DNA from 3 places in the Halotolerantifilum yawarlongkerapense genome. Region 3 is predicted to be linked to each of the others. Evidence: riboswitches for the same ligand, from Rfam matches in the RefSeq annotation. Region 3 holds a riboswitch; each other region holds the start of a gene.
The links. A riboswitch is a leader RNA that binds a small molecule or an ion and turns the genes downstream of it on or off. The one in region 3 is predicted to bind cyclic di-GMP.

Region 1: it holds a riboswitch for cyclic di-GMP, as region 3 does, so the genes downstream of both, ACULM0_RS11475 (LPXTG cell wall anchor domain-containing protein) here and ACULM0_RS13140 (EAL domain-containing protein) in region 3, are expected to answer to the same signal.
Region 2: it holds a riboswitch for cyclic di-GMP, as region 3 does, so the genes downstream of both, ACULM0_RS04525 (transglutaminase-like domain-containing protein) here and ACULM0_RS13140 (EAL domain-containing protein) in region 3, are expected to answer to the same signal.

What each region holds. Positions count from the first base shown of each region.
Region 1 is NZ_CP199719.1:2,331,893-2,341,713, forward strand. Features, by position in the region: gene ACULM0_RS11470 (GumC family protein) at 60-1,442, shown strand; cyclic di-GMP riboswitch class I at 1,686-1,766, shown strand; cyclic di-GMP riboswitch class I at 1,834-1,917, shown strand; gene ACULM0_RS11475 (LPXTG cell wall anchor domain-containing protein) at 2,018-4,516, shown strand; gene pcp (pyroglutamyl-peptidase I) at 4,585-5,223, opposite strand; gene ACULM0_RS11485 (helix-turn-helix domain-containing protein) at 5,237-7,012, opposite strand; gene ACULM0_RS11490 (hypothetical protein) at 7,155-8,339, shown strand; gene ACULM0_RS11495 (OsmC family protein) at 8,341-8,757, shown strand; gene ACULM0_RS11500 (allantoate amidohydrolase) at 8,789-9,821, shown strand, end outside.
Region 2 is NZ_CP199719.1:936,641-946,461, forward strand. Features, by position in the region: gene ACULM0_RS04500 (hypothetical protein) at 1-296, opposite strand, end outside; gene ACULM0_RS04505 (ABC transporter substrate-binding protein) at 465-1,352, opposite strand; gene ACULM0_RS04510 (ABC transporter permease) at 1,384-2,043, opposite strand; gene ACULM0_RS04515 (ABC transporter ATP-binding protein) at 2,062-3,207, opposite strand; gene ACULM0_RS04520 (arsenate reductase ArsC) at 3,436-3,843, opposite strand; gene ACULM0_RS04525 (transglutaminase-like domain-containing protein) at 3,996-4,781, opposite strand; cyclic di-GMP riboswitch class I at 4,795-4,869, opposite strand; cyclic di-GMP riboswitch class I at 4,945-5,021, opposite strand; gene ACULM0_RS04530 (HD-GYP domain-containing protein) at 5,148-6,620, opposite strand; gene ACULM0_RS04535 (bacterial transcriptional activator domain-containing protein) at 6,785-8,005, opposite strand; gene ACULM0_RS04540 (CvfB family protein) at 8,192-9,046, opposite strand; gene ACULM0_RS04545 (putative heavy metal-binding protein) at 9,129-9,449, opposite strand; RNA gene rnpB (RNase P RNA component class A) at 9,617-9,821, opposite strand, start outside.
Region 3 is NZ_CP199719.1:2,673,142-2,682,962, reverse strand. Features, by position in the region: gene ACULM0_RS13140 (EAL domain-containing protein) at 1-2,826, opposite strand, end outside; cyclic di-GMP riboswitch class I at 2,895-2,980, opposite strand; gene fsa (fructose-6-phosphate aldolase) at 3,218-3,859, opposite strand; gene ACULM0_RS13130 (exodeoxyribonuclease III) at 4,116-4,946, opposite strand; gene ACULM0_RS13125 (sensor domain-containing diguanylate cyclase) at 5,058-6,653, opposite strand; RNA gene ssrA (transfer-messenger RNA) at 6,977-7,335, opposite strand; gene smpB (SsrA-binding protein SmpB) at 7,339-7,794, opposite strand; gene rnr (ribonuclease R) at 7,840-9,821, opposite strand, start outside.

The DNA of each region.
Region 1 (9,821 bases), 340 kb from region 3:
TAGTTGATATAATAGTGGCGTTGTCATATTTCATAATTTTTACAAAAGAGGTGTGTTTATTGAATGAGAACCATTTTGATGAAATCAGCTTACGTGAGTTGATCGAAACGTTGCTTCGAGGAAAGATGACGATATTAATCGTCACGCTGGTTTTTGGCGTTCTAGCCTTTGCTGGATCAAAGTTCCTGATGGAACCCACATATGAAGCCACGGCTGTTTTAATGCCGGCGAACACGGCTGATCAGCGAATGGATGCCTCGAACGGTGATGATATGGGTGCCCTGCTGGAGGGAATAAATGCCATGCCCCGTTTCTCGATTGCAACGTATCGTGACCAAATCCTGAGCTATGAGGTGATCAGCCTTGTGATGGAGAGTGCTAAACTGCCGGAGGACATTACATACGAGGGATTCAGACAGAAGATCAATGTGACTTCTGATGAAGACTCCAACATGATTCATATCACCGTCACGGATACAGATCCCGAGTATGCGGCCATGCTGGCGAACACGGTAAAAGAAGAGTACATGCAGTTTATTGACGACTTACAAAAGGGCAGGTTTGAAATTTCTTCTTCTTTTCTTTCTGAGCAGATGATAAGCGAGAAACTGTCACTCGAGGAAAGTCTAAGAGAGCACCGCGAACTGATCGCCACGGGGAAGTCTTCTGACGAGTTACGCTCGGAGATCAGCATTCACCAAGGACTGCTCAATGAGTTTAAGTCAAAGGAAGTGGGACTATACGATCGTTACGAGAACCAAAAGCTCGATAAAGAACTGGCGATCAAGTCACTTCGTGCTGAGCTGAGTACGGTAGATAATCAGCTTGCCGAAACCCAGCAGGTGCTTCAGGTGCAGAAGAGTTTCTATGACGAGCCGGCGCTCAAGGATACTGTGGCCTCTGGTTTTTCAGATGTAACGATGTATAGCGAAGAGATTAATCCCATGCATACAGAGTTGACATCACGTCACACGGATCTGCGAATAGCCGAAGAACGTGTCCAGCAGCAACTGCGGAACCTAGATACGCGATTTGAACAGGAAAACGTCTTGCTCAAAGAATCTATTGCTGAAATGGAAAAGCAGATTGAAGAGCTAAGGCTCGCTCTTTCCGATCGTCAATACGAGGAAAGATTGGTCTCCAACAAGGTGAGCACAGCACAGCGAATCTACGATGCCTTCTTGAACCAACTGGAGAGTACGCGCATCGAGGAGGCATCAAAAGTCACGGGTTCCCAGATGATCGTAATTTCTCATGCTTTCGTGCCCACACGATCCACAGGCCCAAGGGTGTTAATGAATACGGCTATTGGTCTGATACTCGGAATGATGCTCAGTGTCTTCTCTGTCTTCTTCAGAGCGTACTGGCATGCGACTGAGTCAGAAGCTCAAATAAGAGTTGGTCTTCTAATGGAGGAAGTATCGCGGACGGTTGCTAATTAATTGATTTTTCGCGTTTTGGTTTGCTGAGCAATATAGATACAAATTATTCAACGTCAAGGCATTTGGATAATGGTGAATAATCGTTAAGAGAAATAGTCTGAATGATCTTTATTAACTCGAGTGAATTTTTCGAGTTCTGTGATATACAAGGGGGATTAAATTTTTACTTGGCTCTCGAACATTTTGCTTAGCATCTGGCTTCGGTGGTATATATAGGATAGATACTCATCTGAAAATTCCTCTATTTGTGAAAAGCAAACCCGCCGCGAGACGGGGACGCAAAGCCAGATATCTCCCGCATACGGAGAACGATCGACTGCCACGTTTTTTTGTGGCAGTTTTCTTTTGGTTTAATAAGGAAATAGTGGAAACGATAAGAGGATTCGTTGAAGCGCGTCAAGAGCAAACCCACCGTGAGATGGGGACGCAAAGCCAGGAGTCTTTTTCTTTAGAGAAAGATCGTCCGACCGCCGCATTCTTTGTGGCGTTTTTTGGTTTTTGAATGCAAGGGAGGAGTGGGGCCCCTTACAGATAATGGGTGTTGACAATCTGTGTATTGTAGGAAGGTAGGAGTGATGGTAATGAAGAGGAAGGGTAGAAGAATTCTCGCGTTCGGTTTGATCCTGCTCCTTGTTATGGGAACAGGAATCGTCAGTGTGGGTGCGAGCGTTACGCCTACGATGTGGGATGGGAATCAAGATCCTGAATATGAAGGATACCTAGCATTGAAAATCCCAGGTGACGATGAAAAAGGTCCACTTGAAGATGGAGTCTATTATGGTCCATCAGACTTTAGAGTAGAGATTCACCTGAATGAAATGGGGACAAAAGTATCTTTTGAGGCCAATTTTCCAGTCAGCTATGTGTATGTAAAAGGAGGGCCTCTCAAGGGAAATGTTTATGCTTACGATCCTCCAGTTTTGAGTGACACGAACTTACAAACTCCTTCAAGCGATGGAGGTGGTAAGACTACTGACTCGGTTATCGAAATTGATCACCAGATCAGCCATGTGACCTTTTATTACAAAGTGCCTGAAGAGCTAATTCTTAGACCGGTTTGTACAGAGAAGCGTGGTGAGTACCGCTTTAGTGTAGAGAACCCGAATCCGTATGATATGGTCTACACGTATCATGATGGGGAAGTAGAAAAGTCTGGTACAGTAGAAGCAGGGGGATACGATCTGTTCTACACAGGCGACATGGAAGAGACCATCTACTGGATTGAAGAGCTGTTCTCTGCGACAGCAGAATCCGATGGTGCAATATGCAAGTATGAAGTAACCATTGACAAGGAATGGTACGATGCTGAGGGAGAGTCAATGGATGAGCCCAATATCTTTTGGGAGATCAACATTGAGATCCAAGGAACTGAGGAATCGTACAAGTTGGACACAACGAATGACCCGCTGACGATTGAGCCAGAGTTCGACCAAACCGTTGTACTCAGCGAAGGATCTGGTCCCGAGTGGAATGTAACTGGCACTGGTGTATACGCACGTGGAGATCTTTATGATGAGCCCACTGGTAACTATATGGGCGTAGATCTTTACAAGGGTGCGGTTATCGCAGTGAAGAACCAGCAGGTACCACCACCCACCGGTCTCCTGATCATTGACAAAGAAGTCTGGTTTGATAACGGTGGCGAAGAGCTTGAAATGAAAGATGATGACGAAGGCGTCTTTGTCGTCGACATCATGGATGGAGAAATGATCTACGATACTCTGACCTTTACAGGTTGGGAGACGAAGTCCATCGACCTGCCTCTCGGCACATACGAACTGGTCGAACGACCGACCGAAGGGTACCGGCTGATCGATTATTATCCATCAGCTACGGTGGAGCTTACTCCGAATGATGATGATATCAACGCGACGATCCAGAATGAGTGGATCACAGGTTCGTTGACTATCAATAAGATGGTATATGCTGACGATTCTCTGGATGAGGGTAATGAAGTCACCTTCACTTTCAATGTAGAAGGTCCTAAGGGCTTTACCGCAACGCCGACCATCGAGGGTAACGGTAGCATCACATTGTACGGTCTTGAGCCAGGAAGCTACGTGGTGACGGAAGTACCTGTAGCAGATTACTTCTGTGAAGATCCCATACAGCCCGTGCTCATTGAGCAGGGTTATCTGGCACAAGAGCTGACCTTCAGTAACTACTATGAGGAAGAACCACCGGTATACGGTTCCATCACCATCGTAAAAGAAGTATGGGATGGAGAGACTATGATCACAAGTGATACGACACCATTTGAAGTCGTCTTATCCTTTGGAGAAGGAGGAACCTTAAGAGGTGACGTAGTTGCCGGTACACCGCTTGTCTTTGATGAGCTATCGCTCGACTATGCCTATGTTGTTCGAGAGAATGTGCCTTCGGGTTACGATCTGATCGATATCACACCTACAAACGTGATATTGACAGAGAACACCCCTGATATGACCGTGACCATCCGCAACAGTGTGGATGAAGAAGAACCACCAGAAGAGACCTATAGTCTCACGATCCAGAAGCGTGTCGTTAACACTGTAGGCACAGTGATTTCAACGAACGCACGTACCTTCACCGCAGTAGTCACAGGACCTGGCGAATTCAATCAGAACGTGACACTCGTGGGCAATGACACCGAGACCTTAACCGGTCTTGGAGAAGGAACCTACACGGTGACAGAGACAGCACCTACGAATTACGATCTGCTCAGCATCACGCCGAACAGCGTTACGCTCGGCGGAGAGGTTGAATCGGCCACGGTGGTCATCACGAACGAGTATGATCCACCAGATCGAGACGATGATGATGACGACGATGATGGAGACGACAACGGTGGCGGAGGTACGATCTTTATCGACCTGACGGAAGAAGTAGAGGTTGTAGAACCCGTACCACAAGCCCCAGCACTACCAGAGCGTCCGAAAGTGATCAATCCTCCTGAAGAGGAGATCACTCTGGATGAACCGATCCCAGAAGCCCCCGGAACCTTGCCGCAAACAGGCGAGATTCCTCCCACACTCTTCTATTGGTTCGGACTCGTCCTCAGCGGACTCGGCTTCAGCCTGAGAAAGCGGAGATAGAGACACATGAAAAGGAGAGATGATTCCCCCGTCGGGGTCTCATCTCTCCTTTATCCTTTGGAATATTGTCAACAGATTCGACCGCCCGGTTCATTCAAATCATCCCTCCGGTCGGCTGCTAGGATCAGCAGCTCCAGCGCACGCACCGATATCTCAAGGGGTTGAGAAGGGCAGTTGGGATCTTCTTTGGTCTGTTCCGGTAGTAGCGGCACCGTCACCAGACCGCCCCGGACCATCCGCAGGAGGTGATGGAGATGGTGCATCAATCCATAGAACAAATGATTCGATACAAAGGTGCCCGCCGAGTTGGACACACGTGCCGGAATCCCTTCATCCACCAGCGCTCTCATCATTGCTTTAATAGGAAGCGTCGAGAAATAGGCCGCTGGTCCTTGGGGAATCACCGGCTCGTCCACCGGCTGGCTTCCCGCGTTATCTCGAAGGGGTGCATCCTGGACATTGATCGCCACGCGCTCCAGGGTAATCTGTTTACGCCCCACCGATTCGCCCACCGCAATCACCAGCTCCGGTCGGTAGCGCGTGAGCGCAGCATCCATCACCTCGATCGACCGGTCGAAGGTGGTGGGTAGGATCAGACGGTGGATCGTGTGGCCTCCGATAACCTCAGGGAGGTGGTCGACTACCTCTTTGGAGGCGTTGAGCCTATCAGCACCGTAGGGCTCAAAGCCCGTCACCAGAATATGCACGATCGATTCCCCCTTATCGAGACGCCAAGATCGCCTTGATCTCCAGCGCCAGCTGCAGCTTCAGCCGGTCTTCATACCGGTTGAGATCCATCCCCAGCAGCTCCGAGATACGCCGGAGACGATAGGTCAGGGTATTCCCGTGGATGTGCAGCCGGTCCTTAGCCTTGGTCCAGCTGCCGTTCTCCCTCAGGTAGGTGGACAGTGTCTCGAGAAAATCCTCACCCGCCGTCCCCCCGTAGGTGAGCAGAGGACCCAGGATCTTCTCGTAAAAGGCCTCCAGTTCCTTGGGCTCATTGGCCAGCAGGAACTTGCGCACCTCGAAATCCCCGTGGAAAACCACCGGTGCATCGCTCAGGGCAAGGGCCTGTTTGGCATTATCGTAGTGCTGGCGCAAGTGCTTCGTACCTTCAAAGGAGTCGCTCACCCCGATACGCAGATGAAAGCCCTCGAGAATCGAGCTTTTCAAAAGCGTACTATAGAGTGCCTGGACCTCCAACCGTGGTTCGCCCCCCACCTTTTGGAGGATCGACAGGCGACGGTTGCGGGTAGCGAGAAAAGAACCCGGGGCCTCGCTCTTTAACCAAGTTTCTATTTTCTTGTAGAGATCGTTCGTCGCCGACCGGTGTCTGCGTTCCCGCGTCCTTTCGTCCTCCGCCTCTTTCGACGTGCGGAGGGTGACCAGGACCAGTTGGTGGCGGCCTTCCGGTGCAAAGCGGTAACTGCTCATGACCGAGGCATCTCCACGTCCCTCCAGCAGTTGATCGAAAAAGTCGCCGCGGATCGACTGCTCCAAGCCCAGCATTTCGGACTGCTTGAGAAAGAGAAGGGCTAGGACCGACGCACCGCGCTCGGCTGTGATGATCTCCAGCTCGGATAGGGTCTTTTCGCCCATGACCACCAGCCAGCCCATCAGCTCGGCATTGGCCATGATGGGAAAGGGATGATAGGGCGATTGGGTCCGTAGTTTTGCCCGAGAGGGATCGCCCGCCAGTTTAGCCATGAGCCGTGGGAACTCCTCGGTAATCGCCTGCTGAACCTTTCGGTCGGTGATCCCGTGAAAGGGCACCCGACCTAGCCCATCGATGAGAAAGACGGGTCGGCCCAGTAGCGTCATCATCTTTTTCACGATGGCCTCTTCCGAACTGCCCTCTAAAATCATGGTGGTCAGCTCACTATGCAGGTGGGTGGCATAGCGGTAGAGGTTGCGCTGCTGTTCGAGACGCCGGCCGTTCTCGATCTCCCGCTCGTAAACCTGGCCGTTCACGATGGCCGTGGTCGCCTGTTCGGCGATCATCTCGAGGAGGGTCACATCTGCCTCCACCATGGGTCTGTCGCTCTTGAAGCGGTCCACGACCACGACGCCGATGGGGTGACCGTGGCTCATGAGCGGACAGCATATGGCGCTCTTGATCTGATTGGCGATCACCCGGCCGTCGTCGGCCATGGATTTGTTGGGCTCGGCCATGGTCCCCATGGCCCGCTGGACCTCCTCGCTCGTGCGGAAAAAAAGCGCCCGCTTTGCCATGAAGGCCATTCCCGTCATGGATTCCCCCGGTGCCAGCTTTACATCTGCCACACTGTCGCCCATGTTCACATAGGCGCGCATCTGCAGAAGATTTTCCCCGGGGTCGAATAAAAAGAGTGCGCCGGCATCCGCGCCAGGGATCAGCGCGATACTCTCGCGCATGAGCGTCATGAGGATGGTCTCCAGGTCGCGGCTGGAGTTGAGCAGTTGAGAGGTTTCGAGGAGCGACCTGAGCGCCTCGACCTCCCGATTGTCCTTTCGCATGATGGTAGCCTCCTTATCTTTCTTTCATTATAGGGTATCACCACAAAAATATCTAAAACTTTTTGGTGTGATTCACGTCGTTTTCAGAAAATTCTTTTGTTATACTCATCACAAGTATAAAGAAAGGGAGGTATCATCTATTATGAGTTTATTAATGGCATTTTCTATCGTACTGATCGTTCTATCGGCCGGCGACGTCGTCGCAGCCAAGACGAAAGCCTTCGTCCCATCGGTTTTCGTCGCCGCACTCCTCTTCCTCTTTGGTTTCTGGACCTTCTTCCCCGCCGATATCGTGGCGCTCGCAGGTTTCCAGACCCCCATCGTCTACCTGTCCATGTACCTGCTCATCACCCACATGGGGACGCTCCTGACGATCCGTGAACTGGCCGCCCAGTGGCGTACCATCACTGTGGCCGTCGTGGGGATCATCGGGATCACCATGATGACGCTGACCATCGGCCGCTTCCTCTTTGGATGGGAGACCGTGGTCATCGCTACACCTCCGCTCACGGGAGGAATCGTAGCTGCTATCATCATGTCCGAGGCCGCTGCCGAGCTGGGGCTCACCACCTTGTCGGTCTTGGCCATCGTGACCTACGTCATGCAGGGCTTCGTGGGCTACCCGCTCACCGCCATGATGCTCAAAAAAGAAGGCAAGCGACTCCTGTCGGGTTTCCGAGACGGATCCATCGTACACGTGAAGCCCAATGAAGAAGACCAGCTGGTGGAAAAGAAGAAGAAACTCATCCCGCCGCTGCCCAAACAGTACCAGACCACCTACGTGATCCTGGCGAAGCTGGGCCTCACCGCCTGGGCCGCCGTGGCCTCTGCAGGGATCCTGGCGCCGATCGTCGAGATCTCGCCCTTCGTCCTCTGCCTGCTCTTCGGTGTTATCGCCCAGGAAATCGGCTTCGTAGAACAGCGCCCGCTGAACCTTTCCGGCTCTTTCGGCTTCCTGATCACAGGCCTCATGGCCTTCGTCTTCGCCGGCCTAGCGCGCGCTACTCCAGAAATGCTGCTTGAGATCGCAGGTCCGCTTCTCGGCGTGATCTTACTCGGTGTCACGGGCATGGGCATCCTGTCCATGGTCGTGGGCTCAAAACTCGGCTACACCAAGGAAATGTCCTTTGCCGTGGCGCTGACAGCCCTCTACGGCTTCCCACCGAACTACATCCTGACCCAGGAGGCGGCCACAGCCCTCGCCGAGAACGACGACGAGCAGGCCTTCCTGATGGACGAAATGCTACCCAAGATGCTGGTGGGCGGTTTCACCACAGTCACCATCGTCTCGGTCATTATCGCCGGAATCTTCGTAGGGTTCTTATAAGATGGCCCACGAAATTCGCTGTACGTTAGAAGAGGGTTTTCGCGTGCGCGCCACCGATGAGCGGGGAGAGGGGTTCACCATGGACCTCGGCCCCGCGGCCGGTGGCAAACACGAGGGCATGCTACCCATGCCCGTGATGTTGGCCGCCCTGGGCGGTTGCATGGGCGTGGATGTGAAGCTCATCCTCGAAAAAATGCGCGAAGAAGTCGAATCGCTGGAGATCAGTATTCTGGGGGAGCCCGATGACGGCACCCCCAAGATCTACCGTGCCATCACCCTGGACATCCGGGTGAAGGGTCCGACCCTGACCGCGGAAAAGACAGAACGCGCCGTCAACCTAGCGGAAGAAAAATACTGCAATGTCAGTGCTATGCTCAAGCATTTTGCCAAGATCGAACACCGGATCACGCTCCTGTGATCCGCTTTTTTAGGAAGGAGTTGAAGGAGACATGATCACAAGTCGCGACCGCATCAAAGAAGACCTCGAGACGCTGGCCCATTTTAACGCCACACCCGGCGAGGGTCTCACCCGTTTCTCCCTCACACAAGAAGACCGTGAAGCGCGGGATTATCTGATCGGTGAGCTCGAGCGCCTGGACGTCCATGTCTATGAGGATGCCGCCGGTAGCCTCATCGGACGCCGCGAGGGAACGGACCCCAACCTGGCCCCGATTATCATCGGCTCGCACTTTGACTCGGTGAAAAATGGTGGGAACTTCGACGGTCCCGCCGGCGTTGTCATGGGCCTTGAGATTCTCCGGTGCCTCGAGGAAGAGGACATCACCCTCGCCCACCCCGTGGAGATGATCGCCATGATCGAGGAGGAGGGTGGGCGCTTCGGATCCGGCGTGTTCGCCAGCCGGGCCATGGCCTACGGTCTCACCCTCGAAGAACTGACCCACCGGGAGGATGCACACGGGACATCTATGGCCGAGGCCATGAAGACCTTTGGTTTCGATCCGGCTAAGATCGGCGAGGCCAAGCGCGAACCCGGCGATGTGAAGGCTTTCATCGAGCTCCACATCGAACAGGGACCCGTCCTCGAGAAGGAAAACATCGAGGTCGGCCTTGTCACCGACGTGGTGGGGATCGACGAGTGTCGCATCACCCTCACCGGTCGACCGGACCACGCGGGCACCACACCCATGGACCTGCGGGCCGATGCCCTGGTGGCCGCCAGCCGGATTATCGCCCACATGCCGCACCTGGCGGCAGTGGCCGGTGACGGCACCGTGGCCACCGTGGGGACCCTAGAAGTGAAGCCCGGCGCCGCGAATATTGTTCCCGGTCAAGTGACCTTCACCGTGGACATCCGCTCGAGGTCTGCAGAGGCCATTGCCGAAGTGAAGGCAGGACTGCTCGAGGCCATCGAGGAGGCCACCGCCGGGGAGCCTATCACCCACACCATCGACCAGCTGCTCGACGTGGCCCCCGTGGCCATGGACGCCGAGATCATGGGTCTTTTCGAAGAGCAAGTCGGCA
Region 2 (9,821 bases), 1.4 Mb from region 3:
AGGTAATGGATCGCCTTATTGATCGCAATCTGAGCAATCGGGCTATTCCCATACCGGTGCAGGTGCTCGAGTCCCCGGCTGGTGGCCATAGGTGTCGAGGCATACAAACGGAAGTCAGGCTCGTAACCGTTGCCGAAGCCACCATCGGTATTCTGGTACTTGCGTACTTCAGAGATAATGGCACGTTCAGATCCTTCACCGAAGTGGAGGGCAAAAATCTCCCGTTCGATGGCTCTGGAGGTAGAGAACAACCTCACCTGCGTTTGACTGAGCGCGCGTTCTGTTACTTTTACCATAGACCGATCATCCTTTCTCATACCTGCGACAATGATTTCTACCTGGAGATGCATCGATGCACTGGGGTCATATACCTTATTATATCATGTTTTGACCTTTGGCGTGAACGGAGCCCTTTATGAGCACGAAAAAAAGGTCCCCATCGCGTGGGAACCTTTTGGGTTGTGCTATTCGATCAGACCCTTTTCGCGCAGGAACTCTTCTGCGACCACGGCTGGATCCATACCTTCTTCATCCACCATATAGTTGAGTCGCTGTACTTCCTCTTCGTTTGTGATCTGTCCGAGGAGTTCAAGCGCTTCCACTACTTCGGGGTACTCCGTGTAGATTTCCTCTGTGACCACAGGTGCCACGTAGTAAGGTGGGAAGAATTGCTTATCGTCTTCGAGGATTGTCAGATCGTATGCTAGGATCTTACCATCCGTACTAAAGGCATCGATCAGGTCTACTTTCTCCTCGGCGATCGCATTATAACGCAGGCCTGGATCAAGAGCCATCTCTTCTGCAAAGTCAAAATCACCGTAGTGTAGTTTCACACCTGGAAGACCATCTTCACGCTCAAGGAACTCCATGGTAGAACCAAATACCAGTTCGTCGGCTACTGCGGTCATATCCGATACCGTCTCAAGACCGTACTGATCGGCAATCTCTTTTCTCACGCTGAAGGTATACGTGTTGTTGTAGCCGAGCTCTTCCAACCAGTACAGATTGTACTCATCTTCAAAGACTTGAGCCACGTGGTCGTATACCGCCTGGGGATCCGTCAGTCCGGACTCACCGAGCAGTGCGCCGTAAGCTGTACCGGTAAACTCACCATACACATCGACGTCTCCTGATCTCAATGCTTCGAAAACGAGACTCGTGGAACCGAACTCTGTGACGTTGGCCTCGTAGTCCGTCTTCTCCTCGATCAATCGGGCGAAGATCTGTCCTGTGATCCGCTGTTCCGTATAGTTCTTATGTCCTACTTCGATGACCTTGGCCTGTTCGCCGCAACCGGCGAGCACACCGAGTGCAAGTACGCTGACAAGTGCTAAAATAAGTAGCTTCTTCATTTGATCATTCCTCCTCATACTTCGTTAAATCCTACGCTGCGTCTTTTTGACTAGTGATTCCCTCTGGAGTCAACTTCGTTTCAAAGAGTCCCATCAATTTGTCGATGGAAATGGCTAACAGTGCTGTGGGCACAGCGCCTGCGAGGACCATATTGTTGTTCGCCATACTGATCCCTTTGAAGATCATCTCACCGAGACCACCGGCGCCGATCAGGGCCGCTATGGTTGCCGTACCGATGTTGATGACCGTCGAAATCCGGATACCACCCATAATGACCGGTAGGGCCAAGGGGATCTCGATCTTGGTCAAGATCTGATTGGATGTCATACCCATCCCACGCCCGGCATCGATAATCGCTTCATCCACACTGTTGATCCCGATAAAGGTATTCTTGATAATCGGGAGCAAGGCGTAGAGAAAGAGGACAAAGACTGAAGGCGTGTAGCCGATTCCCAGTAACGGGATAATCAGACCGAAGAGCGCAAGCGAGGGGATCGTCTGAAAAATATTGGCGATGCCCAGCACGGGGCCCCTTACACTTCTTTTCTTACTGATCCAGATGCCCACTGGGACACCCAGTATGATCGCCAGGATCACGGCGAGGCCTGTGATCTGGATATGTTGTATTGTCAAGCCGATGAGCTCATCGGACCGCGAGGCCAGGAACTCGAAAAAATTCATTCTATTCATCTATGAACAACCCTCCTCTTACTGGTGTTCTTCTTCGTAGTCGACAACAGCCTTGGTGATGATGTTCAAGATCGATGCGCGGGTGATCATGCCGATCAGGTTCCCATCATCGTTCACAACGGGCAGATAGCGCACCTGCTTCTCTTCCATGAGCTGAAGCACATCCACCATGTTGGTGTGTTGATGAACGGTGATGAAATCTCGGTTCGCGATTTCTTCCATCTTGATCCGGTGCTCACCCTGTTCTCTGAGTGTTTCACGCGTGATGAAACCAAAGGGAGGCTGTGGTTTTTCGCCTTCTTTCTCCACGACGAAGAGTACCTCGAGGTCCTTTTTCTTCATGACCTCCGTCACCTGAGCCGGTGTTCGTTTCTTACCGACGGTCACGAGCGTTTTGTGCATGATGTCGCTGGCAAAAAGCATCTCTGGTGATTTCCAAAGACGATCCTTCCCGACAAAGTACTCGACAAAAGCATCCGCCGGATGCTTCAAGATTTCCTCTGGTGTGTCATACTGTAAGATCTTACCGTCTTTCATAACAGCGATACGATCGCCGATCTTAAGCGCTTCATCCATATCGTGGGTAACAAAGACGATGGTTTTACCCAACTCATCCTGCAACTTCAATAGTTCCTTCTGAAGCTGTTCTCTCGTCAAAGGATCGAGCGCACTGAAAGGCTCGTCCATCAGAATAATGTCCGGATTCACCGCCAAAGCTCTAGCCACACCGATCCGTTGCTGCTGTCCACCGGACAGCTCGTGCGGATACCGGTTGTAGTAATCTTCGGGTGCTAAGTCGACGAGCTCGAGTAATTCGAAGGCGCGCTCTTTTCGTTTTGCCGCGTCCCACCCCTCGAGTTCGGGAATTATCTCAATATTTTTCCCCACCGTTAGGTGAGGCATGAGACCCACTTTCTGGATCACGTATCCAATTTGTCGACGCAGTTCGATCTTGCTTCGCACTGTGTAATCTTCCCCATCGATCAAAATCGTCCCACTGGTGGGCTCGTTCAAACGGTTGATCATCCGCATGGTCGTCGTCTTACCGCAACCGGATTCACCGATCAACACGACGATCTCTCCTGTGTTGATCTGCAGGTTTAACTCCTCGACGACGTTCGTCTTGCCATCATAGGATTTGGTCAAATTCACGAGTTCTATCAATCTCACGACCTCCTCTTTTTCCAACTGATTTCATGTCATATGAACATATGCACACAATTCGCTATTTTATAAACGTATTTTCTCTATTTCAAAGTATATCAGAGGATTGTACAACTGTCAAAAAATGTGGCCATGAAAGCGTTTCCGTATTTTAAAAATCTATAGTTCCGGATTAAACATCATTTTTCATGAAAAAACACCTTCCATTAGTATAGAAGGTGTTGATGTCTACAAATCCAACTCACCAGATCGAATCTGCTCGATCAGATGCTCTACCTTTTCTTTGATCAGATCTCGCGTCTTCCGGAAACCCTCGATGGGGCCGCCCGATGGATCGTCTAGACCCCAATCTTCTTCGTGTTTGCTTGGGACGAAGGGGCATACCACGTTGCAACCCATGGTGATCAGGATATCCAGTTCACTGGGTATGTCGGATAAAAGCTTGGGGTGGTGGTCTGACATATCGATCCCCGCCTCTACCATCACTTCAACGGCTCGTGGTTTGACCTCTGGATACTCCTCGGTCCCGGCAGAATAAGCTTCAATCAGGTCGCCACCCAGTGCCTTTGCCCACCCTTCTGCCATCTGACTTCTACATGAATTGTGCACACATACAAACGCCACTTTATAAGCCATAGAATCCTCGCTTTCACATCACCATTACCTGTTATTCATTCTCATTTATATTATAGTGCATCGCGCGCCCTTCGTCCAATGGGTTAACAAAGGCTTAACAAAAAACGCGCACTTGAAAAGGACGGTCCCACGGGACCGTCCTGACTTTCGATTTAATATTCTCGGACCTTTAGGTAATCACTCGCGCTCTTGAACATCATGCTAGGCGCGTTAATGGTATTGTCGTAGGTCGAATCAATGATCGCCCATCGGTCTTCGTCGGCCAAATAAACTTCGTTCCAGGCGTGGTAAACATCGATGCCGGTTCGGTAGCCTTTGACGAGCTTCGTAGGAATCCCTTGACTTCTCAGCATCGCACCGAGCAGAGCCGAGTAGTCATAGCAGATGCCCGTTCCAGTGGCCAGCACTTCATCGATCACCGGCACGTAATTGGTGTCGATGGTATTGATCTTGTTGTAATCGTAGCTCATCATTCCCACGACATAGTCGTACAGTATTTCAATTTTCTCGCGATCATCCATGGCGCCTGCCACGAGGGTTTCGGCCAGTTTAATGGCTTCCATCTCCGCGTCCCAGTCTACCGGTTGTGCGGACTGGAGGTAAACGCTCGTATCTGCAGTCATCGATGCGACGATTGTCTTGCGCTCAAGCACACTGTACTTGTTACCGCTCGATTGTCTGAGCAGCGTCATGCGGTAGGATCCGCTACCCAGCTGCAGCGGGACATTCAGATTGTTGGCATCAAAGGTGTAGTAGTACTTCGCCTCATCTTTTTCCACCATCAGTTTCAGCGTTTCGCCGGCGGTTTGTCGTTGTAGAGAAACGACACCCTGTGCGATGGCTTCTTCATTGAAAGCTACCTGCGTGTTCGCGAAGGCCACAGCGGTAGTTGATAATATCAGGATCAATACAAATAGGCTGGCGATGAATTTTCTCATCGAAAACTCTCCTTTCGGTAGCTGGCTGCCCCCTATGGGCCCTATAGCTTTGCGTCACCAGATTCCTCTGGTTTTGCCTTTGTCGCTTGAGAGTGTACTCTCGATTGACGTCTATGCAATTAATTGTAAAATATTTCCTAGTGAAAATAAAAAAACTAACCACTTCGGTAGCCAGGCTGCCATTTGAAAGGCCCTGTAGCTTTGCGTCCCCGCATTTCCACGGGTTTGCCATTATCGGAGGATAGTCCTCGCTAATATGTGAATAGTATACCACAGCTCTTTTGTTTATGTCAACCGTAAAGAGGGCGCCGAAAGATAACTTTCAGCGCCCTCTTTGAGCTATCCTTCATGCGATGGAACTTGCCTTCAGTGCAAGGCACCATCGCTTCTGACCAGTGAAAGAAAAGTATTGGTGATTTCTGGATCAAACTGATTGCCCGCTCCAGCTTCGATCTCCTTGATTGCCTCCTCGAGGGATTTCTTCTCTCGATACGGTTGATCGTGAACCATCGTATCATAGGCATCGAGCAGTGCGAAAACGCGATCCACAATCGGGATCTCTTCTCCCTTCAGTCCGCTCGGATACCCACGGCCGTCCCATCGTTCATGGTGGTCGAGCACCAGTTCGTCGATGTAATGGATCTCGTAGATCGAGCTGGCAAGTCGATACCCGATTTCCGCGTGTCTTCTGAGAATCTCCCACTCTTCTTGAGTCGGTGGTTCGCGCTTGAGCAGAAGCTCTTTGGGGACAAAGACCTTGCCGATATCATGGTACTCTGCCAAAAGCTTCAGATCCCGTATTTGCTCATCACTGAGACCAACGGCCTTGCCTACCTTCTCCGACAAACGCTTGAGTCTCGCGAAGTGTCCTTCTGTCTCGACTTCCAGTTCATTCAACCACTGGAGTATATGCCGGACGATCCCTTCCTTCATTTGTTTGCTCTCGATCAACTTGTGATGGTACATCCGATCATCCGCACGTTGGTAGACATCGATCAAATTTTCCCCTTCCTCCGTTTTCTCGGCTACACCGAAACTAATGGACAGGTTGAGGTACTCTAGGGGACGATCGGAACAGGCTGACTTGATCCGCTGCACGATGAGTTCTGCCTTCTCCCGAGGCATCCTCGGTAAGAGCGCTGCAAATTCATCGCCCCCGACGCGCGCCAGGATATCCTCTTCTCTCAGCGATCCCTTGATAATCTTTGCAGATTCACGAAGCACCAAATCACCCGTGCGATGGCCGAAAGCATCGTTGATAAGCTTGAGTCCGTTGATGTCGCCCACGATAATCGTGAGGGGGAGCTGACGCTTGACATCCAGGCGGATCATTTCCTCTTCAAAATAATGGCGATTGTAAATACCCGTTAGTCGATCGATGAACTGGGCATGATGGCGATCCTCTTGCCCTTTTCTCCGCATGTACTCGGGAAAAGAGGGCCCCATTTGAATTTCCTGCTGCTCCGCGTCAAGTGAAGCGCCCCCCATCTGATTGCGTATCTCCGTAATATCAGATAGATACAGATAAAGATGGTTCGGATCATCGGCCATGATTGTAACCAGGTACCAGGCTTCTTTCTCCGGGATATACTTCTCGAACTTCTTGACTGTATTGGGGATCATCGCGTTGTATATATCGTTGAGACGCAGAAAGTGATCTTCATACTCTACCACGAGGTCCGACATCCTGCGACCGATCAGTGCGGTTTTCGGCGCACCAAAAAGCGTTTCAAAATTCGAACTAGCCTCGATAAACAAATAGTCCATGAAATGTCCACTGTTATCGTAAAGCGCCTTGAACTGCATGAACAGATCTTTCTTAGCACTGTATTCCATCATTTTGATCAACTCCTCACGAAATCTTCTACCCTAAAGGTAACACAGGACGATGTCAGCCTTCGTGCGTTTCAATTGCAAGGAGCATAGGAATTCATAACAAAAATCGTTCATATGCGTTACAGCCCGGGCACAAGAAAACCGCTCGCACATTCTTCCGCGAACGGTTAAAACATCATCATCTCAATGCGATTGAAAGAGAAAGACAAGCGGTGAGGCTTCTCGCACTTTTCCTCGAAAGCCGATCGAATACGCTGTTCGATCACCCCAATGTGTTGGTAGTCCGCATGATCGAGCAACATGAGGAGTTGCCTATCGTTCCACTGTGCGTAAAGGTCACCCAAACGCAATGACTCCCCAATCACACTTTTCAACTTGGACATCGCCAGTGCCTTTTCCGCAGGCAAGTCGATCGGCTCCAGGGTTACAAGCGCCAGCATCCGCGTCTCGTCATCCCGTCGTGATTTTCTTTTCTCTACATTGTAAACGAAGCGGAGATACTCGAGATCACAGTAGTATGCGCCACTGGCCTCCTGCTCGGTCAGACGGGCTTCGATACTATTGAGATCCGTCAGCGCCTTCTCTTCGCTCTCGAACTGAATCCTGCGGTAGACAGCTTTCATGGCTGACGTCGGTTTGATATCATAATCCTTGTACAGTTTATAGGTCGTGTACTCATAATGACTGAGAGCCTGCTGTACCAACCCCTTGGCAATCATGGCCTCAAGGTAAAGGATATGGAAACTCTCCTCAAAGGGTTGGAGGGCAATGGCCCGCTCGCAAACCTCCATGATCTCTTCATACCGCTTGCGCTCTTTCAATAGGTTGAGCAGCTTGATCATATTCTGGTAATACAGCCGGGCGTAACGATTCTTGATCGGGACGGTCCAGTCGCCGTAACCACTGGAATCAAGGTACTCTCCCAAATAATACCGTAGTCCATCACGATATCGTTCGATCGCTTTTTCAGGGTTACTATCCACCAGTTCCTTGGCCTCGCGCATGGCAACCTCGAACTGATCGGAATCGACCACGCATCGGTCGCACAACATCAACATGTAGTAACCGTATTCGAAGGTAATATGAAAGATCGGTCCTTCGAGTGGAAGTTCCTCTTCCATCTCCTCTAGCATTTTTCGCAACCGGAAGATCTGGGTTCTGAGGACATTCTTGGGATCATTGTGATCCTTCTCCTCAAACAAATGGTTGACGATCGACTCCGGTAATAACCGCTTCTCGCGAAAGGCAATGAAATACTTGAGAAGCTCCAGGATTCGGTAAGATCGACCCATGGTACCGAGCATGCTCTCCCCCTGGTACAAAATATCGAACTCACCGAAAGTTCGAATAGATATGCTGTTGTCCTGCTTCATCTCCTGATGCGCCATGGAATGAACTCCTATCTGAACATACAATCGAAGGAGGAAGTTCGCATTGCCAAAAAATGGTACAACGGAACCAAACTCCTGGCCCTCAACGGCCAAAAAGATATCATTTCATAACTACCCCAAGCACAATGCTTCAATCTTTTTAAAAAAAACGCACCGGAGGATCCTCCGGTGCGTGGTCGTTGCTTAAGCTTCGTTTTCTGTTTCCGGTGCCTTCAAAGCGATGCCCTTCTCCGTTATCTCGATCAGGTTTTCCTTGAGGAGACGTCCTACGGCCCGTTTGAAAGCACGTTTGGACATCTGTAGCTCCGCCTGGATCCGCTTGGGTTCCGAGTGATCGTTGAGCGGCAGGTAACCGTCTCTGGACTGGATCCGCTTCATGATCTTGTGCGCATCATCATCGATTTGCTCATGCGCAGGTTTTCTCAGGCTAAGCTCCAGCTTGCCATCCTCTCGCACTTTCTTGATGCGAACGGACACGGTATCCCCGGGCTGGTAGTAACCGTAAAGCTCATTATTATGGATCATGCCATGGTACTTGCCTTCCACCGCCACAAAAGCCCCGAGGTCCGAGAAACTGTATAGAATCCCATCGCACTGATCGCCTTCTTCAAAAGGACCGGAACTGGCCAGATTCGTGTATACATTCATCGTGGCCGAGAGCCGATCGCTATTGTCCACGTAAAGAAGGACAACCACTTCATCGTTCTTGCGTACGGTGCCCTTCTGTTCACCGAAGGGCAAGAGGAGATCCTTGTCTAGACCCCAAGCCAGGAACGCTCCTACTTTGGTCACATCGATCACACGCAGGCGACCGACTTCTCCAACTTGCAGGGCGGGTTCCTCCAGCGTCGCAGTCAAGCGATCCTCTGAGTCACGGTAGATAAAGACCTCCAGTTCATCCTCTAGTTGGAAGTCATCGGGGACTTCCTTATTGGGGAGCAGGACCTTTTCCTCATCCTCAAGGTTTTCTTTCAAGTATAGACCGAAGGGTGAATCCTCGGCCACGAGCAACGTTTGTTTGATTCCCAGTGTAATCACGTGCATGCCTCATTTCTTAACACTCTTGCTAACGGACTTCATATCTTTCTATGATACAGGAAAACACGTCAGAACACCAGAATTATTTGATCACCACCGCTGTACCAGAGGCCGTTACCATCAACATGTTGCCACCTTGACCGAGCACTTCATAATCAATATCCACGCCAATCACGGCATTGGCCCCCATGGATCGCGCCCTTTTCTCCATCTCGGCAAGTGCTTCTTCACGCGCCTTGATGAGCTCCCCTTCGTAGGATCCGGAGCGACCTCCAAAGAAATTCGATAGCCCAGCGGCAAAATCCTTGATAAAGTCTACTCCTGCGATGACCTCCCCAAAGACAATGCCCTTATACTCGGCCACGCTCTTGCCATCGATACCCGGTGTTGTTGAAACGATCATAGAATCTCCTCCTTGCTCACTTTACCATATTATGTCATCTCAATCAGTATATCATATTTCCACTGACAACCTTCCAAATTGCAGACAAATTTCATCGATTCTTAAGAATCATTCCGTCTCAAAAAAACACAAAAACACCGCCCCGAAGGACCGTGTTAATATGATGTTCACCGACCAAGCCGTTAAGCCGAGTTCTGTCTTGGACAATCATCTATCTAGGCGCATTGTTGCCAATACGCTCGTGCGACCTACCACTGGGAAGGACGAGCAGCCCCTTTTTTCTCCCTAACTTGGTCTTGCTCCAGATGGGGTTTACAGAGCCACAAAGTCGCCAATGTGCTGGTGAGCTCTTACCTCACCTTTCCACCCTTA
Region 3 (9,821 bases):
CGCCAGGGTGTTGACGATGTACTCGACGAAATTCTTCTGAAAGAACTGGACGCCAGAATAGTTCACCGCCATTTTCACCAAGGGAAGTCCCTTGTCGAGCCACTCTCGGTAGTAGCGGCAGACCCTGTCCAAGATCCACTGGCCCATGGGGATGATCATGCCGGTGTTCTCGGCTATGGGGATAAACTCCTCCGGCTTGACCAGGCCCCACTCGGGATGCTCCCACCGCGTCAGGGCTTCCACGCCTAAGATTTCTCCTGTGTTCAGCTTGAGAATCGGTTGGAAGTAAATCACCAGTTGGTTCTCTTCGATGGCGCGCTTCAGATCGTTTCTCAGTGAAAACTCTTTGAAGCTCTTGACGTCCATCCGCGAGGAGTAGGCTTGGTAACGGCTTTTGCCTTCCTTTTTCGCGCGATTGAGGGCCGTGTTGCTGTTTTTGATCAGCTCAATGGCTTCTTCCCCATCGTCAGGGTAGACGCTAAAGCCCACGCTCGCTGTGATATTGAGCTCGTACTGATCGATGTGAAAGGGCTCGTGAAAGATGCTAAGGATCTGTTCTGTGGCCAGACGACAGGTCATCAGTGTTTCGGTGCACCCCAAGAGGAGACCGAACTGGTCTCCATAGTAGCGAGCCAGAAAAGCTTCTTCGTTTTGAAAACGCTCTTTGATCACCTTGCCCACTTTCTTGATGAGTGCATCGCCCACGCCCATACCGAGTGCATCGCTCACGTCTTTGAATCCATCGATATCGATCATGTAGACACCGAAACGATCGCCCTTCTGCCCGCTCTGTTCGATGGTCTCGGTCGTTTTTCTCTGGAAGTACGAACGGTTTGGGAGGTCAGTCATCTCATCGTAATCAGCCAGATACTGTAGCTCCCGCTGTAAGGTGCTCTCGGCGGTGACGTCCTTCCAGTTCAAGATGATCCCCTGGACCTCTGGATCGCTCAGGTGGTTGCTCATCGTGACCTGGAGAAAAACGTGCCTGCCCTCTTTCGTATGCGCTTCTACCGGTGCCTCGAGAATCTTCCTGGGGTTTTCTCGACTCAGTTCCACCAGTTGCTTGAGATGACCCTTCTCCTCTCCTTCGACGAACTCCCAGATGTAGTGGCCCAGGATGTCTGCATCTTGGTAGCCCATCATCTTCTTAACCGTCGGACTGATGTACATGACCTTTCCCTCTTCGTCGATAATCTCAAAGATATCCTTGGCATTTTCGAGGAGTATTTGGTAGCGTTTCTGGATTCCCTCCATCTCTTCTTGAGATTTCTTCACCCGTTCCTCGAGTTCCTTCTGCTCCGTCACATCCTGTATGTTACCCCGTATGGCCACGGGTGTCTTCCCGCGGTAGATCACATCGACGAGATGCTTGATGTAGCGCACCTCGCCATCGGGACGTTTGATCCGAAAGGCCATCTCAAAGGGACTGATCATCGGTGGTTGCCCCATGGTTTCCTGTACGTAGGCTCGATCGTCGGGGTGGAGGTTTTCGAGAAACTGCTCGAAATTTGGCTCACCCTCCTCCGGATCCATGCCGTAGATTCTGAAGGTTGCCTCGGACCAGGTGATCTCCTGGGTGGTTAAATCCATGGACCAGCTCCCCATCCTAAAGGTCTGCTGGGCTTCCTGCAGGTCTCGGTAGGTGCGATCGATTTCGTCTCTCAGTCGGTGCATCTGGGTGATATCTTCGATCACGCCAACGATGGCGACCAACTCTCCGTCGACAAACTCTCCTTCCCCGCGGCTATGGATCATACGAATCTGCTGATCCGATTGGACGATACGGTACTCGATATCAAACGTATCCTTTGCGCTGGCGATCCGCTGGGCTCCAATCAAGTGCTCCCGATCTTCCGGGTGCACGCGATCATGCAAGACGGTCCGCTCGAAGGTCTTCTTCTCCGGGTCCAAACCGAAGATGCTCCGTACTTCTTCGCCGACCTCCACCGTTCCCTTCTCGACATTGACTCGGTAGCTCCCCCCTGTGATAAATCGTTCTTCTCTCATCAGATGCTCGCGAAGGAGATTGAAGTTCTTCTCGATAAGTAGATTCTCGGTCAGATCCTGCACCGTACCAATCATCTTATCGGGTGTCCGGTCCTTTTGGTAGAACATCTCGGCCTTGGCACGGATCATTTTCTCACGGCCGTAAGACGTGATGATACCGAAGTCTATGTTCAGGGGTACGCCTTCGTAGCTTTTTTTCATGGCTTCCACAAAAGGCGACCGATCTTCCGGTTTTAGAAAAGCCACCACATTCTCTAGGCTACCGTCAAATGCTTCAGGCGTCCGTCCGAAAATCTGATAGGTATCCTGCGAAGCGAAGAACTCCTCCTCTTCAAAATCGTAGGTCCAAGTGCCTACCTTTGGCGTCTCCTTGGACATGGACTTGTCTTCCTGTACAAAAGTCAACTGCTCCTCTTTCTCCCGGCCTTCTTCTTTTACAATGAACAACCAGTACTGACCGACCAGCTCCCCTTCTCTCTCGATGGGCACCACGGTCACCTCCATCAGGCGCCTCGGTCGACCCATTCTTAGAGATGTGATCAGGTGTCTGGTTTCCAGGAGATGCTTCAAAGAAGCATCGATTTCTTCCTTTCGCTCCTCTGGTAGGTACCAGAAGATCCGCTGGAGTTCCATCTCTTCTCTCGTTTGACCCATGAGGTCAACAAAAGCCTGGTTCATATCGATGATCTTTCCCACCGGATCACAAACGATCCCTGGATAGGGGAGACCTTGTGCCCAGATTTCAAAACCTTCCTTGAGATCAAAATCAGGATGATGGCCCATCCATTTATCCAAAATGCCCCTTCGCTTTGATGCCAAAATTGAACCCTCCTCACTGTTCAGCAAAAAAAAAATTGACAACCCTAGGGTTGCCAGTATCTTGATACTCGAGCAACCCGACGACCGTATCTTTCTAAGACGTAGGCTCGTGGCTTTGCGTCATCACCTTTCGATGATTTTGCCGTATGCTATGTTTTAATCCATGATTGCACGCTGGGTTGTTAGGGTTATACTACCATGATAAACCCGATAACGCCATATGTATATTACGCTTTGCCATAATTCCGTGCTCTTCTCCCGATCCCCCTAGCTTGAAAAGCGAAAAACCTACGCTCGTCAGAATGAGCGTAAGTCTCTCGTAGAATTGATCATGGGCAACCAGAGCTTGACCTCCGATTGTTGTACAAAATGAAAATCATTGAACGGATAACTATTTCGTGCTTTCCCAGTCAGCTAGGAACTTTTCTATGCCCCGCTCGGTCAGTGGATGATCGAGGGAATCCATCAGCACCTTGAAGGGTATGGTGGCGATCTCTGCACCCGTCAACGCGGCCTGGGTAAGATGGTACCTGTGTCGGATAGAGGCTACGATGATCTCCGAGTCGATACCATGGGTCTCGAAAATTCGCACGATCTGCTCAACCAGGGCCATCCCATCGTCGCCGATATCATCGAGTCTGCCGATAAAGGGCGAAACGAAAGCGGCACCGGCTTTTGCGGCCGCGAGAGCCTGCGTGGCCGAGAAGATCAAGGTCACATTCACCTTGATGCCCTTGCCGCTCAGGATTTTCGTGGCCTTAAGACCCTCTGGGGTCATGGGCACCTTGATGGTCACGTTCTCGTGGATCTCGGCGAGCGGCAGCGCTTCCTCTACCATCCCATCGGCATCGAGGGAGACCACCTCAGCGCTGATCGGCCCATCGACAATCTCCACAATTTCACGAATCACCTCTTCAAATACCCTTCCCTCTTTTGCAATGAGAGAGGGGTTGGTGGTCACCCCATCGAGAATACCCAGTGACGCTGCCCGCCTGATTTCGTCCACATTCGCCGTATCCAAAAAATATTTCACAAAAAAACGCCTCCTCTACTAGAAAAACAATCCTTGTTTTCATTGTAAAGATACCCTAGATGACCCCTGATTAAGCACGCGACCCTAGACGATCTCTCCCGATCAGGGCCCTGCGCGCGGACCATAGGAGAAATCAGGATGAACAAAAAATGCTCCCCTCTCCGTGGACGGTTTGCAGGTGACAATCGTCGACGATGAGGAGAGCATGCAGTTCATGGGTTCATCACTATCTTCCTGCTGTTGACCGATCCTGAAGCTAGGTGAAATCTATCTCCAACATCGTTGGCGTATGATCTTGTCTATCACCAGAGTCTACCATCTCGGATTTGACTACCTGATCAGCCAGTCGATCGCTCACCAACCAATAATCGATCCTCCAGCCGGAGTTGTTGATTTTACTCGTTTTTACCCTTTGTGCCCACCAGGAGTAAACACCCGTCACATCACCATGCAGATATCGAAAGGTATCTGTGAAGCCCTTATCCAGTAAGTCTGTGAAGCCTTCACGCTCTTCATCTGTGAAACCGGCCGACCGACGATTGTTATCGGGATGGGCTAAGTCGATCTCTTGATGGGCTACATTGAAGTCTCCTGTCGCAACCACCGGTTTCTCCTGATCTAGTCTCTGGAGATATGCCGCATACTGCTTATCCCATACTTGTCTATCTTCTAACCTGACCAGACCATCTCCTGCATTAGGCGTGTACACCTGGGTCAAGTAAAAATTTCCAAAATCCAGCGTAATGATTCTTCCTTCGAGATCCATTGTATCAGGGGCCTGGATCTCAGGGTAGATGACCTCTGGCGAGTAATGGTCTTTATACAAAAACATGGTTCCAGCGTAGCTTTTTCTGGCGGGTTCCTGAGAACTTCGCCATACGTAGGAATACCCCTCAAAAAACTCCGCCAAGCGCTCCTCATGTTTTTTACTGGGCCCCTTGGCCGGTAGTTTCGTTTCCTGTAGAGCGATGACATCGGCATCCATGCTCACGATCGTATCCAGTACTTTCCTTGTCAGCACCGCTCTATTCGAATCACTTGTTAAGGCTGCGTTCAATGAATCAATATTCCATGAGATCAGTTTCAATTTACTCCTCCTTGGGTCCTTTGTCCTGATGTTAGCTATTTCCTGAATACTTTTTAACGTCTACGTCGTTTGAACAGCGGGATGGACGATCCGCGAGGGCACGGATCCTCATTACGTTTCACTGTGCACCAGCTTGTCCACGGTTTTCCAACGCAATTTTTTCCACGATTTCTTCTCATACATTTGCTGATCGGCAGAGGCGATCACGTCCTCAAGGACATCACAAGCATCTACGCAGGTCGCAAGTCCAAAGGATATCGAGAGATCCGATCGATTTTCATCTCCGTCCACCGACTCCAACTGATCTTCTAACCGGGCTAGGATTTTCTCTCCTACCTCCCTACTGGTTTCAGGAAGCAACAAGACGAATTCATCGCCGCCGACACGAAAGAGCGCATCCTCTTCACGCAGTACACTGCTCATATGCTTCACGCAGCGCAAAATGTGCACATCACCGGCGGCGTGACCATCCCGGTCGTTGACAACTTTCAGATCATCGATGTCCGCAACGATCAACGTGATCGGGTAGGCTGCCGTACGATTGAATCTCTCCATCTCCTCATAAAGAAAATGGCGATTATACACACCTGTCAGCGGATCACGATAGCCCAAATCCTTCAAGTTATCCTCACGCTCTCGCAAGGAACGGCGCATCTTCTCCATGGCCGAGGCCAAATAACCAATCTCATCCTTGGCGTCGACAGCGATGGGTTCTTCCAATATTCCCTCTTCCAGAAGACGAACCTTGTTCTCAAGGTAGGTCAAAGGAGCGAGCTGGTACCGCATGGTGAGCCACAAGAACAAGGAACCGAGGGCCGAAATCCCAGCCCCATAGTAGATGTTCTCCTTAAGGGCCGCCTGTTGCAGACCGATGAGCTCACTGTTCTCGAAGACCCGTTTCAGATAAAATCGATAGTCACCCTTGTAATCCTTCAGTGGGATCATTTGGATCAAATAAGGCGGCTCTACGACTTCAACCCGCTTGCCCTCACTCAGTTGAACCAAATAGTTGGCTGGCTTTTCGCAGGTCAACTGTACGGTTTCACGGGTCCCCTGCATCAGTTCTTCGCTTTCCGGTGTCAGCCCGTAGAGGTACCAATCACCACCGCTTACATTTTGAAAGATCCCCAATATGCGCTCGCCGAGTTCCATCCCCAGCTCCACGCTACCCAAAAACCGGGTCTCATGAAAAATTGGTACCACGTAGCGTAAGGAAAGACCATGCATTCCTTCTTCGAGCCCTCGCAGCGGAGGATGCTCAGGATCCTCGTTTACCTGAACCACCATGTTTCTGTAACCGCTCAGATCGTCTCCAAAAGCATCCGGGACGTGCACCCGGAAAAAGCTCGTGTTGTCGGGAAGATGAAAATGAAACTGTGTCACCCCTGCAGATTTCAATTTCTCGAAGGAAGGGGTCACCAAGTCCGACAGGGCCTCCCGATCTCTATTGGCAAATGCAGTGACCACCGAAGGGTTCGCTAAAATCTGCGTGATACCCGTTTCGAGGACTTGGTAGCTGACCTTGAATCGTCGCTCAATGGTATCGACAGCTATTTGATTGAGATGGTCTTCCTGCATGCGGATCATTTCTCTTTGGTCATTGAAAGACTTCAAAAGTAGCAAACTGACGATCGCGAAAAAAAACACCGAGGCAAGCACACTCATCTTGAATGTTAAGGAATGGTAGAATACGGTTTTACGTCTCATAGAACCTCCCGAGCGAGCATCGTTCTGCTTTTCACAATCTCATTATACCTTTTTACATTTCAAATGTCATCGTTCATTGGAGCCCTTGATCATGGGGCACGATCGACCGGCGCCCCTAGTGCAAGGAGACAGTGGCCCTAGATCAGTTTCCGACGCCAACTGATACAAGAATTAAGTCTCGCTCTCATCCCACGATTAAAGCCCTGGGTTTTCTCACGGTATTCTTTAATAGGCCCACGGTGACGGCTTCTACCCTTCACAAGGTGGTTGTTCAGACAAAAAGAACAACCACGTTCGGAAGTTCATCCGAACGTGGTTGAAATTGGTGGAGGCGGTGGGACTCGAACCCACGTCCAAAGGCACTTATCCACGACTTTCTCCGAGCGCAGTCACATCTTTAGTTTCGCCAACCGCGGCGTTAAGTGACGAACAAAGCGGAAGGCTAGTCCCTAAGTCCTCACCAGGGCTCGGGACAAGTCCCAGGTGAAGTACCCCGCGCTTTTTTTAGATCCTATGGGAGGGCGGGAAATCCCACAAGATCATGCAGCGATTACGCTGCGAATGCTAAATCGTTATTGTTAGCGTTTATTTTGAGTTGCCCAGTTCTTTAGCGTGTACCCCAGGCAGAAAACACGGCTCGCTTATCGTGAAACCATACCCCTGTCGAAACCAAAACGCCCCCGCGTTAGTCGCGTTGCCTCCTGGCCAGTTCCTGTTGGATCCGGCGGTTGGCATCGCGCTTAGCCATGTCGCGGCGTTTGTCGTGGAGCTTCTTTCCCTTGGCAAGAGCAATCTCGAGCTTCGCCAGCCCACGATCGTTGATATAGAGTCTCAAAGGGACGAGCGTATAGCCCTGCCGGGTCGTCGCCCCGATGAGTTTCTTAATCTCTCGCTTTCGGAGGAGCAGTTTCCGCGTGCGGATGGGATCCACATTGTATCGGTTCCCCTGCTCATAAGGTGAGATATGCATCCCGTGGATGAAAACTTCTTCACCATCTACCTCAGCATAGGCTTCCTTGATGTTGGCTCCGCCTTTTCGGATGGATTTGATTTCCGTTCCGGTCAGGACGAGGCCCGCTTCAAAAGTCTCCTCGATGAAGTATTCATGACGTGCTTTTTTGTTGTTGGCAATGAGTTTCATCCGTCTTCACCTCAAATAAGTTCCAAAGCTAATTATACCGTGTGGTCAAGATGTTGTCAAATTCTCGTGCCCGAGCAGTTCAAAGTCGATTTCGCGAAGCAGGGGATTCACCTTCGTCACACGTACCGTCACGTGATCGCCAGGGTGGATCTCCGCCTTGGTGCTTTTCGACTGCAGGGTCATGGACAGCTCGTTGTACTCAAAGTCCTGCATGGACAGGTTGCCCACAAGTCCTTCGACCGTATTGTCCAGAGCCACGAACATACCGAAGGGTAGGATCGACGAAACGATACCCTCGAACTCCTCGCCCACGTAATCGAGCATGTACACGGCTTTCATGAAGTCATCCGTCTCTCGCTCACAGGATTCGGCCACGCGCTCCTTAGCACTGGTGATCTGTGCCACCTCGGGCAGGATTCTCTCAAAGTGTTCGACTCGCTTCTGATTGAGGTCTCCCTTGAGCTGCTCGCTAAGGATCCTGTGGATCTGTAGGTCGGGATAGCGGCGGATGGGAGAAGTGAAGTGCGTGTAGTGCTCTGCGGCCAGACCGAAGTGTCCTTCGTTTTCCGGTGAGTAGCGCGCTTGCTTGAGGCTCCTGAGCATCATGCGGTTGATGACGTGCTCCTCGGGGGTCCCCTCTACCTTAGAAAGCAAGTTCTGCACCTCAATTGGCTTCAGCTCATTTGGATCGCCCTCGAGCTGGTATCCAAAATTATGGATAAAGGCTCTGAACTCCGCAATCTTATCCGGACTGGGCACCTCGTGGATACGGTATAAGAAGGGTAGCTCTTTGGCGAACATATGCTCGGCCACGGTTTCGTTGGCCAACAGCATGAATTCCTCGATCAAACGGTGGGAGATCCTGCGTTCACGTTTTCTGATCACAACGGGATAACCCTCTTCATCGGTATCGATGTAGCTCTCGGTAAAATCGAAATCAATCGAACCGCGCTGTTCTCTCATCTTGTTGAGAATCTGAGACAGCTCGGCCATCTGCTCAAGTGAGGCGCGAACAGGTTCGAGACGCTTAACATCCTCGGGAGATGCTTTCCCCTCGATCAGATCGGCCACCTCTTCGTAGTTCAGCCGCATCACCGTGTTGATAACACCCTTGGAAAGCTCGTAGCTTTTCACTTTTCCCTGGGGGGTAACTACCATTTCGAGTGACATGACCAACCGGTCCACATTGGGATTCAAAGAACACATCCCATTCGATAACCGTTCGGGTAACATCGGGATCACCTGATCGACGAGATAGACGCTGGTGGCCCGCTCAAGGGCTTCTCTATCTAGGATGCTGTTCTCGGTCACATAGTGGCTGACATCGGCTATATGGACGCTCAGGTCGTAATGACCATCATCTCTGCGCGCTATTCCTATGGCATCATCTAGGTCCTTGGCATCTTTGCCATCAATGGTCACGATCGCGTGGTTTCTAAAATCCTTGCGTTTTTCGAGTTCTTCGGCAGGAATCGTGTCGGGAATTTGCTCTGAGGCCTTGAGTACTTTCTTGGGGAAAGCATCGGGCAGATCAAATTTACGGATGATCGCATCCCTTTCCGTCCGCAGGTCGCCCGCCTTACCGATGATCTCCCGCACGATGCCCTCGGGCTTCTTCCCATCGGTCGGCCATTTGATGATTTCCACGAGCACCTTATCTCCGGTCTCGGCACCCTTGGTGCCACCACCTCCGACGAAAATATCCATATGGAATTTCTTGTCATCCACGATCACAAAACCAAAATTCTTGGTCTTTTCGAAGACGCCGACAACTTCTGTTTTGAAGCGTTTGACAATGCGCTCCACAAAACCCCGCGATCGGCCGTTACTGTCTTCACTGTAGACTTTTACGATTACCGTATCGCCATTCATCGCACCGTTGAGGTGGGTGCGGGGGATAAAAATGTCTTCTCCGTCTTCGACGAGCAGGAAACCAAATCCCTTCTGCGCCACCTGAACGACGCCCGACTCAAAACCAAAGAAACTAGGGCGACCGTACTTCTCCTTAGAAGTGGTCATGAGGACGC